Regions from separate parts of the Serratia sp. AS12 genome, predicted to be linked through region 2. Evidence: predicted binding sites of a transcription regulator. Region 2 holds the regulator's gene; the other holds the start of a gene.
What was found. Region 2 encodes sigma-54, which starts transcription at its own class of promoters, with help from an activator protein. Its sites were predicted from a motif close to GTTGGCACANNTTTCGCTNT; they were not measured.
Positions count from the first base shown of each region.

Region 1: glnA (glutamate--ammonia ligase) is a predicted target of sigma-54. The motif match lies at 1,838-1,857, and genes of this name have one in related genera.

Region 1 covers NC_015566.1:5,371,252-5,380,354, forward strand. The annotation lists gene typA (ribosome-dependent GTPase TypA) at 1-1,566, opposite strand, end outside; gene glnA (glutamate--ammonia ligase) at 1,937-3,346, shown strand; gene glnL (nitrogen regulation protein NR(II)) at 3,535-4,584, shown strand; gene glnG (nitrogen regulation protein NR(I)) at 4,593-6,005, shown strand; gene SERAS12_RS26365 (YshB family small membrane protein) at 6,119-6,241, shown strand; gene hemN (oxygen-independent coproporphyrinogen III oxidase) at 6,277-7,650, opposite strand; gene yihI (Der GTPase-activating protein YihI) at 7,833-8,381, opposite strand.
Region 2 covers NC_015566.1:4,821,522-4,830,624, forward strand. The annotation lists gene mlaE (lipid asymmetry maintenance ABC transporter permease subunit MlaE) at 1-215, opposite strand, end outside; gene mlaF (phospholipid ABC transporter ATP-binding protein MlaF) at 220-1,035, opposite strand; gene SERAS12_RS22305 (calcium/sodium antiporter) at 1,349-2,326, shown strand; gene kdsD (arabinose-5-phosphate isomerase KdsD) at 2,343-3,329, shown strand; gene kdsC (3-deoxy-manno-octulosonate-8-phosphatase KdsC) at 3,348-3,902, shown strand; gene lptC (LPS export ABC transporter periplasmic protein LptC) at 3,899-4,477, shown strand; gene lptA (lipopolysaccharide ABC transporter substrate-binding protein LptA) at 4,446-4,985, shown strand; gene lptB (LPS export ABC transporter ATP-binding protein) at 4,992-5,717, shown strand; gene rpoN (RNA polymerase factor sigma-54) at 5,768-7,201, shown strand; gene hpf (ribosome hibernation promoting factor) at 7,225-7,512, shown strand; gene ptsN (PTS IIA-like nitrogen regulatory protein PtsN) at 7,794-8,255, shown strand; gene rapZ (RNase adapter RapZ) at 8,387-9,103, shown strand, end outside.

The DNA.
Region 1 (9,103 bases), 550 kb from region 2:
CTGGCCTTCATACACTTCCGCACCGTGGCCCAGGAACAGCTTGCCGCGATCTTGCAGACCGAACAGGGCGAACGCTACCGCTTTACCCTGGCCGTTAGAGATCAGCACGCCGTTCTGACGCTGGCCGATTTCGCCCTGGCGTACATCGTCGTAGTGGCTGAAGGTGGAGTACAGCAGACCGGTACCGGAAGTCATGGTCATGAACTCGGTACGGAAGCCGATCAGGCCACGCGCAGGGATCAGGTAATCCAGGCGAATACGACCTTTGCCGTCTGGGATCATGTCCTTAACGTCACCTTTGCGCTCACCCATGGCTTGCATGACTGAACCCTGGTGCTGTTCTTCGATATCCAGCGTCACGTTCTCGAATGGCTCTTGCATGCGGCCATCGATTTTACGGTTGATAACTTTAGGACGGGAAACCGCCAGCTCGAAACCTTCACGACGCATGTTTTCGATCAGAACCGACAGGTGAAGTTCACCACGGCCCGATACGCGGAATGCGTCAGCATCTTCGGTTTCTTCAACGCGCAGTGCCACGTTGTGCACCAGCTCTTTGTTCAGACGGTCGAGGATCTGACGTGAAGTCACGTACTTGCCTTCTTTACCACAGAACGGAGAGGTGTTGACGTTGAAGTACATGGTTACGGTCGGTTCATCAACAGACAGTGCCGGCAGCGCTTCAACGGCGTTGGTGTCGCAGATGGTGTCAGAGATGTTCAACTCGCCCAGACCGGTGATAGCGATAATGTCGCCAGCTTCAGCCACGGTAGCTTCGATACGCTCCAGACCCATGTGGGTCAGAACTTTAGCCACTTTACCGTTACGGGTTTTGCCTTCGCTATCAATGATAGTGATCTGCTGGTTAGGTTTAACCTTACCGCGCTTGATACGGCCGATACCGATAACGCCAACGTAGTTGTTGTAGTCCAGCTGAGAGATCTGCATCTGGAACGGCGCTTCGAGCTCAACCTGCGGCGCAGACACGTGGTCTACGATCGCCTGATACAGCGGGGTCATGTCTTCCGCCATCTCGTTGTGGTCGGTGCCCGCGATACCCATCAATGCAGAAGCATAGATGATTGGGAAGTCGAGTTGCTCATCGGTCGCGTCGAGGTTAACGAACAGGTCGAAGACCTGATCAACAACCCAGTCAGGACGCGCGCCCGGACGGTCAACCTTGTTGATTACCACGATCGGCTTCAGACCATTAGCGAAGGCTTTTTTGGTCACGAAGCGGGTTTGCGGCATTGGGCCATCCATTGCATCCACAACCAGCAGCACCGAGTCAACCATTGACATCACACGCTCAACCTCGCCGCCGAAGTCGGCGTGTCCTGGGGTATCCACGATGTTGATGCGGTAGTCTTTCCAATTAATGGCGGTGTTTTTTGCGAGGATGGTAATCCCACGCTCTTTCTCCAAATCGTTGGAGTCCATTACGCGTTCGGTGGCTTCTACACGCTCTCCGAAAGTACCGGATTGTTGCAGCAGCTTATCAACCAGGGTGGTTTTACCATGGTCAACGTGGGCAATAATGGCGATGTTACGCAAATTTTCGATCACAGCTTTGCCTCAGGCATTAGAAATAGCGCGCTATTGTACACGTATTAAGCGAGGTACTAAACAAGATCACAACAGTCTCTTATAAACAACTGTGTACAGGTCAGTTTGTGATCCCTTTCACGGTGCAAAAAGCAGCAGTTGGTGCACTTTTGCACCATTACGGTGCCCCACGCCACGTTATTTGCACCATATAAGTGCAATGCGTCACTGATGGTGCATACTGATTCTGTGCAAAACCCGCGCAGGAAGGCGATTAAAGCGCTTTTGCAAAGTTGGCACAGTTTTCGCTTTAGTCTATTCAAGGCAAAAACAGCCAGTTCCACAGATTCGTTCCACGACGACGACAATAATAAATCCGGGAGAGTTAAGTATGTCCGCTGAACACGTTTTGACGATGCTGAATGAGCATGAAGTGAAATTCGTAGACCTGCGTTTCACTGACACCAAGGGTAAAGAGCAACACGTCACCATCCCTGCTCATCAGGTGAATGCCGACTTCTTCGAAGAAGGTAAAATGTTTGACGGCTCCTCGATCGGCGGCTGGAAAGGCATCAACGAATCTGACATGGTGCTGATGCCAGACGCCAGCACTGCGGTGCTGGATCCGTTCTTCGAAGAATCCACCCTGATTATTCGCTGCGACATTCTCGAGCCAGGCACCATGCAGGGCTACGACCGTGACCCGCGCTCCATCTCCAAGCGTGCAGAAGACTTCCTGCGCTCTTCCGGCATCGCGGATACCGTGCTGTTCGGGCCAGAACCTGAGTTCTTCCTGTTCGACGATATTCGTTTCGGCAGCAGCATCCGTGGTTCCCACGTGGCTATCGACGATATCGAAGGCGCATGGAACTCCGGCACCAAATACGATGGCGGCAACAAAGGCCACCGTCCGGCAGTAAAAGGCGGTTACTTCCCGGTTCCTCCGGTCGATTCTTCACAAGACATCCGTTCTACCATGTGCCTGACCATGGAAGAAATGGGTCTGGTGGTCGAAGCGCACCACCACGAAGTGGCAACCGCAGGTCAGAACGAAGTGGCAACCCGCTTCAACACCATGACCAAGAAAGCCGACGAAATCCAAATCTACAAATACGTGGTTCACAACGTGGCTCACGCATTTGGCAAAACCGCGACCTTCATGCCGAAACCTATGTACGGTGATAACGGCTCAGGTATGCACTGCCACATGTCACTGTCCAAGAACGGCACTAACCTGTTCGCTGGCGACAAATACGGCGGCCTGTCTGAAACTGCCCTGTTCTACATCGGCGGTATCATCAAGCACGCTAAAGCGATCAATGCCCTGGCCAACCCGACCACCAACTCTTACAAGCGTCTGGTCCCAGGCTACGAAGCGCCGGTCATGCTGGCTTACTCAGCCCGTAACCGTTCCGCTTCCATCCGTATCCCAGTGGTTGCCAGCCCGAAAGCGCGCCGTATCGAAGCCCGTTTCCCGGATCCAGCGGCTAACCCATACCTGTGCTTCGCGGCTCTGCTGATGGCAGGCCTGGATGGTGTGATTAACAAAATCCACCCTGGCGATGCCATGGACAAAAACCTGTATGACCTGCCACCGGAAGAAGAAGCTGAAATTCCAAAAGTTGCAGGCTCTCTGGACGAAGCGCTGGCTGCACTGAGCGAAGACCGCGAGTTCCTGACCCGTGGCGGCGTATTCACCGACGACGCAATCGACGCTTACATCGACCTGCGTAAAGAAGAAATGGACCGCGTTCGCATGACGCCACACCCGGTTGAGTTCGAACTGTACTACAGCGTTTAAGCCTTTACCGCGCCATCTGCGGATGGCGCACCAAATTTTATTTGTCGTTTTTTTGTTGCCGTGGAAACTTTCAGCCCATCTTCGGATGGGTTTTTTTCTCCACCGTATTTTCTGCAACACTATTCCATACCGCTCGCATCACGGATGGAGTAGCATAGATGCACTAAAAAGGTGCAGGAGTCTGCTGTATGGCAACTGGCAAGCTGCCCGATGCTGGGCAGATCCTCAATTCTCTCATCAACAGCATCCTGCTGTTGGATGATGATCTGGCGGTTCATTACGCCAATCCGGCAGCACAACAACTGCTGGCGCAAAGTTCCCGTAAACTTTTCGGTACACCGCTACCCGAGCTGCTCGGCTATTTCTCGCTGAACGTCGATCTGATGCGTGAGAGCCTGCGGGCCGGCCAGGGCTTTACCGATAGCGAAGTGACCCTGGTGGTTGACGGCCGTGCGCATATCCTCTCCCTGACCGCTCAGGCTCTGCCTGAAGGCTTTATTCTGGTTGAGCTGGCGCCAATGGATAACCAACGCCGTTTGAGCCAGGAACAATTGCAACACGCCCAGCAGGTGGCGGCCCGCGATCTGGTCCGCGGCCTGGCACATGAAATCAAAAATCCGCTTGGCGGCCTGCGCGGCGCGGCGCAATTGCTGGCCAAGGCACTCCCCGATCCGGCGCTGACCGAATACACCAAAGTGATCATTGAACAGGCCGATCGCCTGCGCAACCTGGTCGATCGCCTGCTGGGGCCTCAGCGGCCCGGCCAGCACATTACCCAGAGCATTCATCAGGTGGCGGAACGAGTATGTCAACTGGTGTCGCTGGAGAAACCGGACAACGTGACGCTGGTGCGCGACTATGACCCCAGCCTGCCGGAAATGGCGCACGACCCGGACCAGATCGAACAGGTATTACTGAACATTACCCGCAATGCCCTGCAGGCGCTGGGCGCTGAAGGTGGCACTATCACGCTGCGCACCCGCACCGCGTTCCAGATCACTCTGCACGGCACTCGCTACCGATTGGCGGCACGCATCGATATAGAAGATGACGGCCCCGGCGTACCGGCGCAGTTACAGGACACCCTGTTCTACCCGATGGTCAGCGGCCGCGAAGGCGGTACCGGCCTGGGTTTATCCATCGCCCGTAATCTTATCGATCAGCATTGCGGAAAAATTGAATTTAACAGTTGGCCAGGGCATACCGAATTCTCGGTTTACCTGCCTATTCGCCAGTGAGGTTTTCTATGCAACGAGGGATAGTCTGGATCGTCGATGACGATAGCTCCATCCGCTGGGTGCTTGAACGCGCGCTCACTGGAGCGGGTGTAAGCTGCGCCACCTTCGACAGTGGCAATGCAGTGCTGGAAGCATTGGCCACGCAAACTCCCGACGTGTTGCTGTCTGACATCCGCATGCCGGGTATGGATGGTTTAGCGTTACTCAAGCAGATCAAGCAGCGCCACCCTATGCTGCCGGTCATCATAATGACCGCGCATTCGGATCTGGACGCCGCCGTCAGCGCCTATCAGCAAGGGGCGTTCGATTACCTGCCCAAGCCGTTTGATATCGACGAAGCGGTGGCGCTGGTCGAACGCGCCATCAGCCATTATCAGGAACAACAGCAGCCGGCGCGTAGCCAGCCGGCCAACGATCCGGCGGCGGACATCATCGGCGAAGCGCCGGCGATGCAGGATGTGTTTCGCATCATCGGCCGCCTGTCGCGCTCGTCGATCAGCGTGCTGATCAACGGCGAATCCGGGACTGGCAAAGAGTTGGTGGCCCATGCCTTGCATCGCCACAGCCCGCGAGCCAAATCGCCGTTTATCGCGCTGAACATGGCGGCGATCCCCAAAGATCTGATCGAATCCGAACTGTTCGGCCATGAGAAAGGTGCCTTTACCGGTGCCAATCAGATCCGCCAGGGCCGTTTTGAACAGGCAGACGGCGGCACGCTGTTCCTGGACGAAATCGGCGATATGCCGCTGGACGTTCAAACCCGCTTACTGCGCGTGCTGGCAGACGGTCAATTCTACCGGGTCGGCGGTTATGCGCCGGTGAAGGTGGACGTGCGTATCATCGCCGCCACGCACCAAAACCTGGAGCTGCGGGTACAGGAAGGCAAATTCCGCGAGGACTTGTTCCACCGCCTGAACGTGATCCGCGTGCACCTGCCGCCGCTGCGCGAGCGCCGGGAGGATATCCCGCGCCTGGCGCGCTACTTCCTGCAGGTAGCGGCAAAAGAGCTGGGCGTTGAAGCGAAGAATCTGCATCCGGAAACCGAAACCGCGCTGACCCGCCTGCCATGGCCAGGGAACGTGCGCCAGTTGGAAAATACCTGTCGTTGGTTAACCGTGATGGCCGCCGGACAGGAAGTGTTAATTCAGGATCTGCCGAGCGAACTGTTTGAAACCTCCGCACCGGAAGCCGCCGGCCACAGCCTGCCGGACAGTTGGGCTACGCTGCTGGCGCAGTGGGCCGATCGCGCCCTGCGTTCCGGTCATCAAAACCTGTTGTCGGAAGCACAACCGGAGATGGAGCGTACGCTGCTCACTACCGCGCTGCGTCACACTCAGGGGCATAAGCAAGAAGCCGCCCGGCTGCTGGGCTGGGGCCGCAATACCTTAACGCGGAAATTGAAAGAGTTGGGAATGGAATAGTTTGCGTAATTGATTATAAAAAACACAATCAAGCGCACAAAAAAACGGCTATTTCAGGCTTTACAGCCTGCATGGTCGCAGTATGATCGGGTCGCACACTCTGGAGGCTCAGGATGTTGGACTCATTCATCGTATTTATTTCCCAAAGCGCAGAGCTTGGCTCTTCCGCCAGCCACACACCGCAGGCAGCCGTTGCTGCGGTGCTGTGCGCAGCACTGATTAATTTCTTCAGTTGAAAAAGCGGCCGCATCAGCGGCCGTTTTTTTATGCATCAAATCACCCGCGAGAACTGCTGAGTGCGCGCCTGCTGACGCAGATAGAGATCAAAGCACATGCAAATATTGCGGATCAGCAAACGACCGCGCGGGGTTACGCGAATTCCCTGTTCATCACGCTCCACCAGCCCATCGCGTTCAAACGGCGCAAGCAACTGCAGGTCTTCGGCAAAGTAAGCGGCGAAGTCGATGGCGAACTGCTGTTCTATCGCGCGATAACCCAACTGGAAATTGCAGATCAGCGTTTTAATCACTTCACGTCGCAGGCAATCGTCTTCCGTCATCGTCAAGCCGCGCCACAGCGCATTGCCCTGCGCCTCAACGCTGCTGTAATAGGTCTTCAGCTCTTTCTGGTTCTGCGCATAGCTGTCGCCTAACATGCTGATGGCGGAAACGCCCAATCCCAACAGATCGCTGTCGCCCTGGGTGGTGTAGCCCTGGAAATTGCGGTGCAGTTTGCCTTCGCGCTGGGCTACCGCCAGCTCATCGTCCGGGCGAGCAAAGTGATCCATGCCGATAAACTGATAACCGGACTCGGTCAGGGAAGCGATGGTCTGTTGCAGGATATCCAGTTTCTGCTGTGCGCTTGGCAAGTCGGCATCCTTGATCTTGCGCTGTGCGGCGAACAGACTCGGCAAATGCGCATAGTTGAACACGCTTAGGCGGTCCGGGCTTAGCTCCGCCACCCGCTCCAGGGTGAAAGCAAAACTCTCCGGCGTCTGTTTTGGCAGCCCGTAAATAAGATCGATATTGGTGGAGTTAAATCCCAGCGCCTTGGCGCGGGCGATCAGGGCAAAGATAAACTCTTCATCCTGCTCACGATTAACCAGCCGCTGAACCTCTTTATTGAAGTCCTGCACTCCCATGCTCAGGCGGTTGAAACCTTCGCTGCGTAAATGATCGAGTACGTCCAGTTCAATTTCACGCGGATCAACCTCGATCGACATTTCCACATCGGGCAAGAAATCAAAGTGTTGCCGTAGCATCGCCGTCAATCTACTGATTTGCGACTTACTTAGGTAGGTGGGCGTACCACCGCCCCAGTGCATCTGGCCAACCTTACGCCCGGCAAACAGCGGGGCACGCTCGGCGATTTCACGTGCCAGCACCGCCAGATACTCATCAGCCTTGTGGGTCTGACGCGTCACCAGCTTGTTGCAACCGCAGAAATAACAGAGTTTATGGCAGAACGGAATATGTACGTACAGTGACAACGGACGTTCAGGATAACGCGCCGCGGCGCGTTGAAACGCCGCTTCGTCGTAGCCCTGGTTAAACTCCAGCGCCGTGGGGTATGAGGTGTAACGCGGCCCTGAATAGTTATATTTCTGGATCAGGGCCAGATCCCAGACGATTGCCTGCTCTGACATGCTCACTCCTTCCGATATTTTTTCCTACCGGGCCGGGAAATGGGCAGTTGTCTACGCTGTCTGGCCGCGGAAGCGCTGCGAAAACGCGTTTTACGTTTAGACAGCCGCCATAGTTTACCGAATAACCACAGCAGATAACACATCAAGAGTAGGGCTATTACCAGGATCGGCCACATTGCACGTTAAAATACGTCTTTCGGGTTACCGCTTTTCAGCAGTTTCAGGATGTCTTCCTGCTTTTCTTCTTTTTCATCGTCTTCGTCGTCGCCCAGCTCAATGCCCAATTGCTCCATCAGCGCATCGATGCGATCCAGCGTCTGGTCAACGTAAGCCTGGTCTTCGGCGTTCAGCGTCGCGCCGTCGTCGATACGATCCAGCAGCGCATCCAAACGCTCATCATTTTCCAGTTTCGCCAGCTCTTCTTCCGGCGACAGGCGTGGTTTGGCTTCGGCCTTCGGCTTAGGCTGCGGTTTGGCTTTTGGTTTAGCTTCAGCCACCAGCGCTACCGGCACTTTGCTGCCAATACGCGGATCTTTGACCTGTGCCCCGGCCTTGTTTTTCTGATTAGCAGACTCAACCTGGGTGCGAGAACCGGAAGCGAGACCACGGCGTTTCTTCAGGCGCTTGCGTTCACGGGCTTCCTGATCGAGCTCCACACGGCTTTTCTTTTTTGATTTCGACGTCGCCGCGCTGCTGCGTGGGGCGCGAGGTGCTTTTGATGGCTGGTTCATAGCGTACGCTCTTAGGTATGTAGATTCAGTATAGAGATGCTATACGATTGCGGCGGAATCTAGCAGAAAGCGGACAAAGAAAAAAGGCGGCAGGTTAAACCTGCCGCCTATTTCTCACCCTCTTTCGAAGGATATTCCTGCCACGCGCTCCATGCGCACACTCAACATCCTGGTTTTTCCCTCTGCTATAAACGCATTCCCTGCTACTACGTCCTTCATCCTGAAAGGGAAATCGTCCGTGGCGCAATCCGTTCGCATCCGCTCTCCCTGAGCGCGCTTCCTGCGGGCATCCTAATTGCAATAACTTCACCATCCTTGTGCTGTTCACACATTCGGGTGCAAACAAGGCATTCCTGCTGGGGTCATCCTGGCACTCATTGCACTTCCCGTGCGCTCCCTGAGATTTGTCACCCTTCCCGGATGTTCCTTACTCCTGCACAGCCTTGTGCTGCGATCTACTTTACGCGATCAAGGGTGACGCTCAAGGTATCTGCCGTGGAATGCCAATCCTCAATAACACAGAGAAATTTTAACTTTTTGTTTTTTAATAAAAAGAATAAAAGTCACTTTCGAATAAAGCGACATTACCCACTATTCGAATGGCAAATGTCTCACACGCTCAAGGCGACGTGGCTGCCACGCCCTGCTGGCCCGGCGCTTAAAAACAGAGAAACACACCATTTTTGCCGCTGATGCAGTTATAATCGCCAACCAGTTAGCCA
Region 2 (9,103 bases):
AGCCCCAGCACCATGCCGATAAACAGCCCGGAAACCATGATGATCAGCAACGATTGCACACCCACGCTGTGCATTTGCTTTAGCAACAACGGCCACTGTTTACGCGGCTCCGGCCGCCCGACCAGCGCGTTGAACAGCATCAACCCCGCGCGCCCAAAGCTGGCGCTGGTATTGATGCCACGGCGCCCTAACGACGCTAACGCCTGTAATAACATGAGCTTATTTACTCCCTAAGCCTAACAGCTCGGCCTGGTAATCCCCGGCCGGATAACGGAAGGGTACCGGCCCATCGGCAATACCATCCAGGAACTGGCGCACGCGCGCATCAGGATTGTTCTGTAATTGTGGCGTCGTCCCTTCGGCAATCACCCGGTGATCGGCGACGATATACGCGTAGTCGGCGATGCTCAGCACTTCCGGCACATCGTGCGAAACCACAATGCAGGTGATGCCCAGCGCATGATTCAGCTCATCGATCAGCTTCACCAACACGCCCATGGTGATCGGATCCTGACCGACGAAAGGTTCGTCGAACATGATCAGTTCCGGGTCGAGCGCGATCGCACGCGCCAACGCGGCACGTCGCGCCATGCCGCCGGACAGTTCATTGGGCATCAGCTCAGCCGCGCCGCGCAATCCGACAGCTTCCAGCTTCATCATCACCGTGCTGCGCAAAATCGGTTCCGGCAAACGGCTGTGCTCACGCAGCGGATAGGCCACGTTTTCAAACACCGTAAGATCGGTGAACAGCGCGCCGGACTGGAACAGCATGCTCATTTTCTTGCGTGCTTCATACAACTGATGGCGGGATAACGCGGGAATGTTATCGCCATCGAACCAGATCTCGCCGCGGTCCGGTGCCAGTTGGCCGCCAATCAGGCGCAGCAGCGTGGTTTTACCAATACCGGACGGCCCCATGATCGCCGTGACCTTGCCACGGGGAACCGTCAGGTTGATGTCTTCGAATATCAGTCGATCGCCGCGCGAGAAACTCATGTCGCGCACTTCGACCAGATTCTCTGCATTTTGGTGCATGTTAATGGATCCTTTACGGCTCATTTTTGCCAAATCTACCCACGATGTTAAAGCAACGGACGCAATGCGTCTCATCTTTACAAAAACTTACCGGTATTTCGCTACCAATGGTGCGCTAAGGCTGTACCTGATTTTACTTTTACGCGCCACCCGGTCAAAATTGCTCATATAACGAAAAAAACGAATCTGTTCATATATTAGCCGGGAAAACCCGTTGCTGCGGCTTTAGCCTGCGCAACGGAGGGCAAAGCAAGATAGCCGAATTTCGGCTTTTAACCAACGAACCGGGTTGATACCCAACAAAGGACCCTGCATGTTTCTCGCGATAGCTTTACTCATCGTTGGTTTATTTTTACTGGTGTATGGCGCAGACCGCTTAGTTTACGGTGCTGCGGTGATTTCCCGTTCGCTTGGCGTGCCGCCGTTAATCATCGGCATGACCATCGTCGGCATCGGCACATCGCTGCCGGAGCTGTTCGTCTCGACCACCGCTGCGCTGAATGGGCAGATAGATATGGCCGTGGGGAACGTATTAGGTTCCAACATTGCCAATATATTATTGATCCTTGGCGTGGCTGCGCTGATTCACCCGCTGGCGGCGCGCTCCGAGGTACTGCGCCGCGAACTGCCGCTGATGTTAGCGGTCACAGTATTGTGCGGTTTTGTGCTGATGGACGGCACCCTGAGCCGGCTGGATGGCGTGGTGCTGTTGGCTGCCGCCGCCGCCTTTATTTTATTGATACTGAAAATTGCCCGGCTGGCGCAGCGCGAAGGCAGCGACAGCCTGACCGTGGAACAACTCGCCGAGCTGCCGCAAGACAGCAGCAACACCGTGGCGGTGCTGTGGCTGGTGTTGGCGTTCATTATTCTGCCGCTGTCGTCCAAAATGGTGGTCGATAACGCCACGGTAATTGCGCATTATTTTGGCATGAGCGAACTGGTGGTCGGGTTGACCCTCATCGCCATCGGCACCAGCCTGCCGGAGTTGGCCACATCCATCGCCGGGGCACTAAAGGGTGAGGATGATATGGCGATTGGTAATATCATCGGCTCCAACATTTTCAACACGGTGATCGTGCTGGGCGTTCCCGCCCTGCTGTCCCCGGGCAGTGTCGATCCTGCCGCCTTCCACCGCGATTATTGGGTCATGCTGGCGGTCAGCATTGTGCTCAGCGCCCTGTGCATCGGGCGAAAACATCGCATCGGTCATCTGGCAGGCGCTCTGTTATTATGTGGCTTTATTGCGTATCTTGCGGTGCTGTTTTTTAATCCTTTCAGTACTTTCGGCTAAACCGATAGGAATGAGCATGTCGAACATTCAGTTGCAACCAGGCTTTGATTTTCAACAGGCAGGCAAAGAAGTGCTGCAGATTGAGCGTGACGGGCTGGCCCAGCTCGATCGGTACATCAATGCAGACTTTACCCGCGCCTGCGAATTGATCGCCGGCTGTTGCGGTAAAGTGGTCGTGATGGGCATGGGTAAATCCGGGCATATTGGTTGCAAGATTGCCGCGACCTTCGCCAGCACCGGCACGCCTTCATTCTTTGTTCATCCGGCGGAGGCCAGCCACGGCGACCTCGGCATGGTGACGGCACAAGATATCGTGCTCGCCATTTCCAACTCCGGTGAGTCCAACGAGATCCAGGCCCTCATCCCGGTCTTGAAGCGCCAGCAAATCCCGCTGATCTGCATGACCAACAACCCGGAAAGTTCGATGGGTAAAGCGGCGGATATTCACCTGTGCATCAAGGTGCCGCAGGAGGCCTGCCCGCTTGGCCTGGCACCAACCACCAGCACCACCGCGACCCTGGTGATGGGTGATGCGCTGGCGGTGGCATTGCTGAAAGCCCGCGGTTTCACGCCGGAAGATTTTGCACTGTCGCACCCCGGTGGCGCCCTGGGCCGCAGATTGTTGCTGCGCGTTTGCGACATCATGCACAGCGGCGACGAAATCCCGCACGTCAGCGCCGATGCATCGCTGCGCGACGCGTTGCTGGAAATCACGCGCAAAAACCTGGGCATGACGGTCATCTGCGACGATCTGATGAAAATCGCCGGTATCTTTACCGATGGTGACCTGCGGCGGATATTTGATATGGGCATCAACCTCAATGAAGCCCGGATCGTCGATGTCATGACGCTCGGCGGCGTGCGGGTGCGCCCGAACCTGCTGGCGGTCGATGCGTTGAACCTGATGCAACAGCGCCATATCACCGCGCTGCTGGTTGCCGATGGCGACCAATTGCTGGGTGTGGTACATATGCATGACATGCTGCGCGCCGGCGTCGTTTAATTAAAGGAATAGAACTCAATGAGTCTGGTTGAAACCTGCTACGGGCCTGTAGAACAAGACGTCATGGCGCGTGCCGGCAAAATCCGCCTGCTGATTTGCGATGTCGACGGCGTGCTGTCAGACGGCCTGATTTTTATGGGCAACAACGGCGAAGAATTAAAAGCGTTCAACGTGCGCGACGGTTATGGCATTCGCTGCCTGAAGACGTCGGATATCGACGTGGCAATTATCACCGGCCGTTCAGCCAAACTACTGGAAGATCGGGCGAAAACCCTCGGCATCACCCATCTGTATCAGGGGCAGTCCGATAAGCTTTTGGCCTTCCGCGAACTGTTGGATACACTGTCGTTAAACGCGGATCAGGTGGCCTATATCGGCGATGACCTGATCGACTGGCCGGTGATGGCTCAGGTTGGCCTGGCGGTCGCCGTTGCGGATGCACATCCGTTGCTGACGCCAAGAGCCCACTATGTTACCCGTATTGCCGGCGGCCGTGGCGCAGTGCGCGAACTGTGCGACATTATACTGTTGGCGCAGAATAAGCTGGAGGACGCCAAAGGGCTGTCGATATGAGCAAAACCAAACTTTGGATCACCCTCCTTTTGGCGGTGATCGCCTTGGCGTTGATTGGCTGGAACATGACTGATTTCAGTGATGATGCGGTTCCAGGCCCCGTTAACGATCAGGACCCGACTTATCAGAGCCAGCACACGGTCACCATAGTGTACAATCCGGCCGGTAAGCTGAGTTACAAGCTGGTGGCGGAAGACGTGAAGTATTATACCGCCGATGAATTAAGCTGGTTTACCCAGCCGGTGATGACGCTGTTTGATGAAAACGCAGTGGCCACCTGGTCAGTTCGCGCCGATCGCGCCAAACTGACTAAAGACAGAATGCTGTATCTTTACGGCCACGTTGAGGTGAACAGCCTGACCACCACCTCACAGCTGGAAAAAATTAAAACGGACAATGCTCAGGTGAATCTGGTGACCCAGGATGTCGCTTCGGATGATGAAGTGACCCTCTACGGGACAAACTTTACCTCGAACGGCATGAAAATGCGTGGGAACCTGCGGGCCAAAACCGCTGAGCTGATTGATAAGGTTAAGACCAACTATGAAATTCAAAACCAAAAAACAACGCCGTAATCTGTTGATCGGAAGCCTCATTTTGGCCGCCAGCGCACCCGCATGGGCGCTGAAATCTGACTCCAACCAACCGGTGAGCATCGACTCGCTGAAACAGTCTCTGGATATGCAGAGCAACGTCAGCACCTTTACCGATAACGTGGTGATCAAGCAAGGCACCATCGATATCAAAGCGGATAAAGTGGTCGTTACCCGCCCAGGCGGCGATCAGAACAAAACCTATATCGAAGCCTTTGGCAATCCGGTCACCTTCTACCAGATGCAAGACAGCGGCAAGCCGGTAAAAGGCCATGCGCAGAAGGTCCGTTACGACGTGGCGTCGCAGTTGGTGACCCTGACCGGGAACGCCTATCTGGAACAGCTCGACAGCAACGTGAAGGGCGATCGCATCACCTATCTGGTGCAACAGCAGCAAATGCAGGCGTTCAGCGATAAAGGCAAACGCGTGACTACGGTTCTGGTACCGTCGCAGTTGCAAGACAAAAACGGGCAAAAGAAGAGTAACTAATCACTTATGGCTACACTCATCGCAGAAAACCTGGCGAAAGCCTACAAAGGCCGTAAAGTTGTTGAAGACGTCAGCCTGAAAGTGAAATCCGGCGAGATCGTCGGCCTGCTGGGGCCAAACGGCGCCGGCAAGACCACCACCTTCTACATGGTGGTCGGCATCGTTCAACGTGACGCCGGCCGTATCGTGATTGACGAAGAAGATATCAGCCTGCTGCCGCTGCACGCCCGTGCGCGTCGCGGCATTGGCTATTTGCCGCAGGAAGCGTCGATCTTCCGTCGCCTGAGCGTGTATGACAACCTGATGGCTGTCCTGGAGATCCGCGAGGATCTCAGCAGCGAGCAGCGTGCGGACCGTGCGGTTGAGCTGATGGAAGAGTTTCATATCTCCCATCTGCGCGATAACCTGGGCCAGGCGTTGTCCGGTGGCGAACGCCGCCGTGTGGAGATCGCCCGTGCGTTGGCGGCTAACCCGAAATTCATCCTTCTGGATGAGCCGTTCGCCGGGGTTGATCCCATTTCCGTTATCGACATTAAAAAAATTATCGAGCACTTGCGTGACAGCGGCCTGGGCGTGCTGATCACCGACCACAACGTGCGCGAAACGCTGGACGTGTGTGAACGTGCCTATATCGTCAGCCAAGGCAAACTGATTGCTCACGGCACGCCGGATGCCATTTTGGCTGACGAGCAGGTGAAACGCGTTTATCTGGGCGAAGAATTCCGCCTCTGAGTGCCGGCGCGTCCTGATGGACGACTGTTAACGGAAGTAGACTGAAGATTATGAAGCAAGGTTTGCAACTCAGGCTCAGCCAACAACTGGCCATGACCCCCCAGCTCCAGCAGGCTATCCGCCTGCTGCAGTTGTCCACGCTTGAGCTCCAGCAGGAGATACAGCTGGCGTTAGAGAGCAATCCCCTGCTTGAGCAGACCGATCTGCACGAAGAAATCGACGCCAAAGAGAGTACCGAGACCGAAGGGCTGGATACCCGCGAGGCGTTGGAACAAAAGGACATGCCCGAAGAGCTGCCGCTTGACGCCACCTGGGACGAAATCTACACCGCAGGTACACCGTCCGGCACCGGCACCGATTACAGCGATGATGAGTTGCCGGTCTATCAGGGCGAAACCACCCAGACGCTGCAGGATTACCTGATGTGGCAGGTGGATCTCACGCCATTCTCCGATACCGATATCGCCATTGCCACCTCGATAGTCGACGCCGTCGACGACACCGGCTATCTCACCGTACCGCTGGAAGATATTCTGGAGAGCATGGGTGACGAGAGTGTGACAATGGACGAAGTCGAAGCGGTTTTGAAGCGCGTGCAGCGTTTTGATCCGGTTGGCGTCGCCGCGCGCGATCTGCGCGACTGTCTGCTGATCCAGCTTTCCCAATACGCAAAAGATACGCCCTATCTGGCTGAAGCGCGCCTGATCATCAGCGAACATCTGGCTCTGTTGGCCAATCACGACTTTCGCAGCCTGATGCGAACAACCCGGCTAAAAGAAGATACACTGAAAGAAGCGATGCTGCTGATTCAGTCTCTTGATCCGCGCCCGGGCCAGTCGATCAATACTGGCGAGTCAGAATACGTGATCCCGGACGTGCTGGTACGCAAGGTACAGGACAGTTGGACGGTAGAGCTCAACGCCGACAGCATTCCGCGGCTGAAGATCAACCAGCAGTACGCCGCCATGGGCAGCAGCGCGCGTAACGACAGTGACGGCCAGTATATCCGCAGCAATCTGCAGGAAGCGAAATGGCTGATCAAGAGCCTGGAAAGCCGTAACGACACCTTGCTGAAAGTCACGCGCTGCATCGTCGAGCAGCAACAGGCGTTCTTTGAACAGGGTGCTGAATTTATGAAGCCCATGGTGCTGGCGGATATCGCTCAGGCCGTGGAGATGCATGAATCGACAATCTCACGTGTCACCACGCAGAAGTTTCTGCACAGTCCGCGCGGCATTTTCGAGTTGAAATATTTCTTCTCCAGCCATGTGAATACCGACAGCGGAGGCGAAGCTTCCTCTACGGCGATCCGGGCGTTAGTGAAGAAATTGATTGCGGCGGAAAACCCCGCTAAACCGCTCAGCGACAGCAAGCTGGCCACCCTGCTCTCCGATCAGGGGATCATCGTGGCGCGGCGTACCGTCGCCAAGTACCGAGAGTCTTTGTCCATCCCGCCGTCCAACCAGCGTAAACAGTTGGTTTGACCTCAATAGAGAAGGAAGACACTATGCAGCTCAACATTACCGGACACCACATCGAAATCACCGAACCTTTACGCGAGTTCGTGAATACCAAGTTCGCCAAGCTCGAACAGTATTTTGACCGCATAAATCAGGTGTATGTCGTGCTTAGCGTGGAAAAAGTGCAGCAGATCGCAGAAGCGACGGTGCACGTGAATGGAGGCGAGTTGCATGCCACCTCGGAAGACGAGAACATGTATGCCGCAATTGACGCCCTGATCGACAAACTGGCGCGTCAATTGAACAAACATAAAGACAAACTGAAACAACACTGACATTCTGGGCCGTTTCCGTCAGCGGGCACGGCTCAAACATAGCCCAGGTCGTCGGCGCGTTACCTGTATTACTCTGAATAATTGACGTTGCATCGAAGTGGCATGAGCGCTTATCCCACGAACTTACACAGGTAAGTGATTCGGGTAAGTAAGCACAGCCAACACAGAGGCAGCTTCAAGTATGACGGGTATGGTACCGCGCCGATAAGCCATCAGGGTTAAACAAGGCGAAAAATCACCTCACAAGGCAACTTGATGGTGTGGTTTTAAGTGAAGATGAGATGAACAACGAAACAATGCAATTAAGCTCGGTGTTAAACATCGAGTGCACCAAAAGCTCGGTACACTGCACCAGCAAGAAACGGGCTTTGGAGATTATCAGCGAACTGGCTGCAAAACAGCTCAACCTGCCGTCGCAGGTGGTGTTTGACGCGGTTCTCACCCGGGAGCGCATGGGCAGTACCGGTATCGGCAACGGTATCGCCATTCCCCATGGCAAACTGGAAGAGGACACACTGCGGGCCGTTGGCGTGTTTATCCGTCTCGACCAACCTATTGCCTTTGACGCCATTGATAACCAGCCGGTCGATCTGCTGTTCGCCTTGCTGGTGCCGGCAGACCAATGTAAAACCCATTTGCATACCCTGTCGCTGGTCGCCAAGCGCCTGGCCGACAAAACCGTATGCCGTCGCCTGCGCTCGGCGCAAAGCGACGAAGAGCTTTACCAGATCATTACCGAGTAACGCCCGGCTGGCGTGACTTCCAGCCAGGATAACGATACTGTTTAGCTATGATGGGTTTCGGCTCAGGCCGGAATAATAAAGTTTCTAACGGTGGCGATAAACGCCACTGAGATGCCAGGGGGAGTTGCCACATGGTGCTGATGATTGTCAGCGGCCGTTCCGGTTCAGGGAAATCCGTCGCCTTGCGGGCGCTGGAAGACATGGGTTTTTACTGCGTTGATAACCTGCCCGTGGTACTGCTGCCGCAGCTTGCCAATACGCTGGCGGAACGCAACATATCCGCAGCGGTAAGCATCGACGTGCGTAACATGCCGGAATCGCCGGAAGTGTTTGAATATGCGATGACCCAATTGCCGGACTGCTTTTCTCCACAATTGCTGTTCCTCGACGCCGACCGTAATACCCTGATTCGCCGCTACAGTGATACCCGCCGCCTGCATCCGCTCTCCACCAAGAACCTGTCGCTGGAAAGCGCGATCGATGAAGAAAGCGATCTGCTTGAGCCGTTGCGCTCAAGGGCCGATCTGCTCATCGACACGTCGGAAATGTCGGTGCATGAGCTGGCTGAAATGCTGCGTACCCGTCTGCTGGGTAAACGCGAGCGCGAACTGACCATGGTGTTCGAATCCTTCGGCTTTAAGCACGGCATCCCGATCGACGCCGATTACGTATTCGACGTACGCTTCCTGCCGAACCCGCACTGGGATCCGAAACTGCGCCCGATGACCGGCCTGGATAAACCGGTCGCCTCGTTCCTCGATCGTCACACTGAAGTGCACAACTTTATCTACCAGACGCGCAGCTATCTGGAACAGTGGCTGCCGATGCTGGAAACCAACAATCGCAGC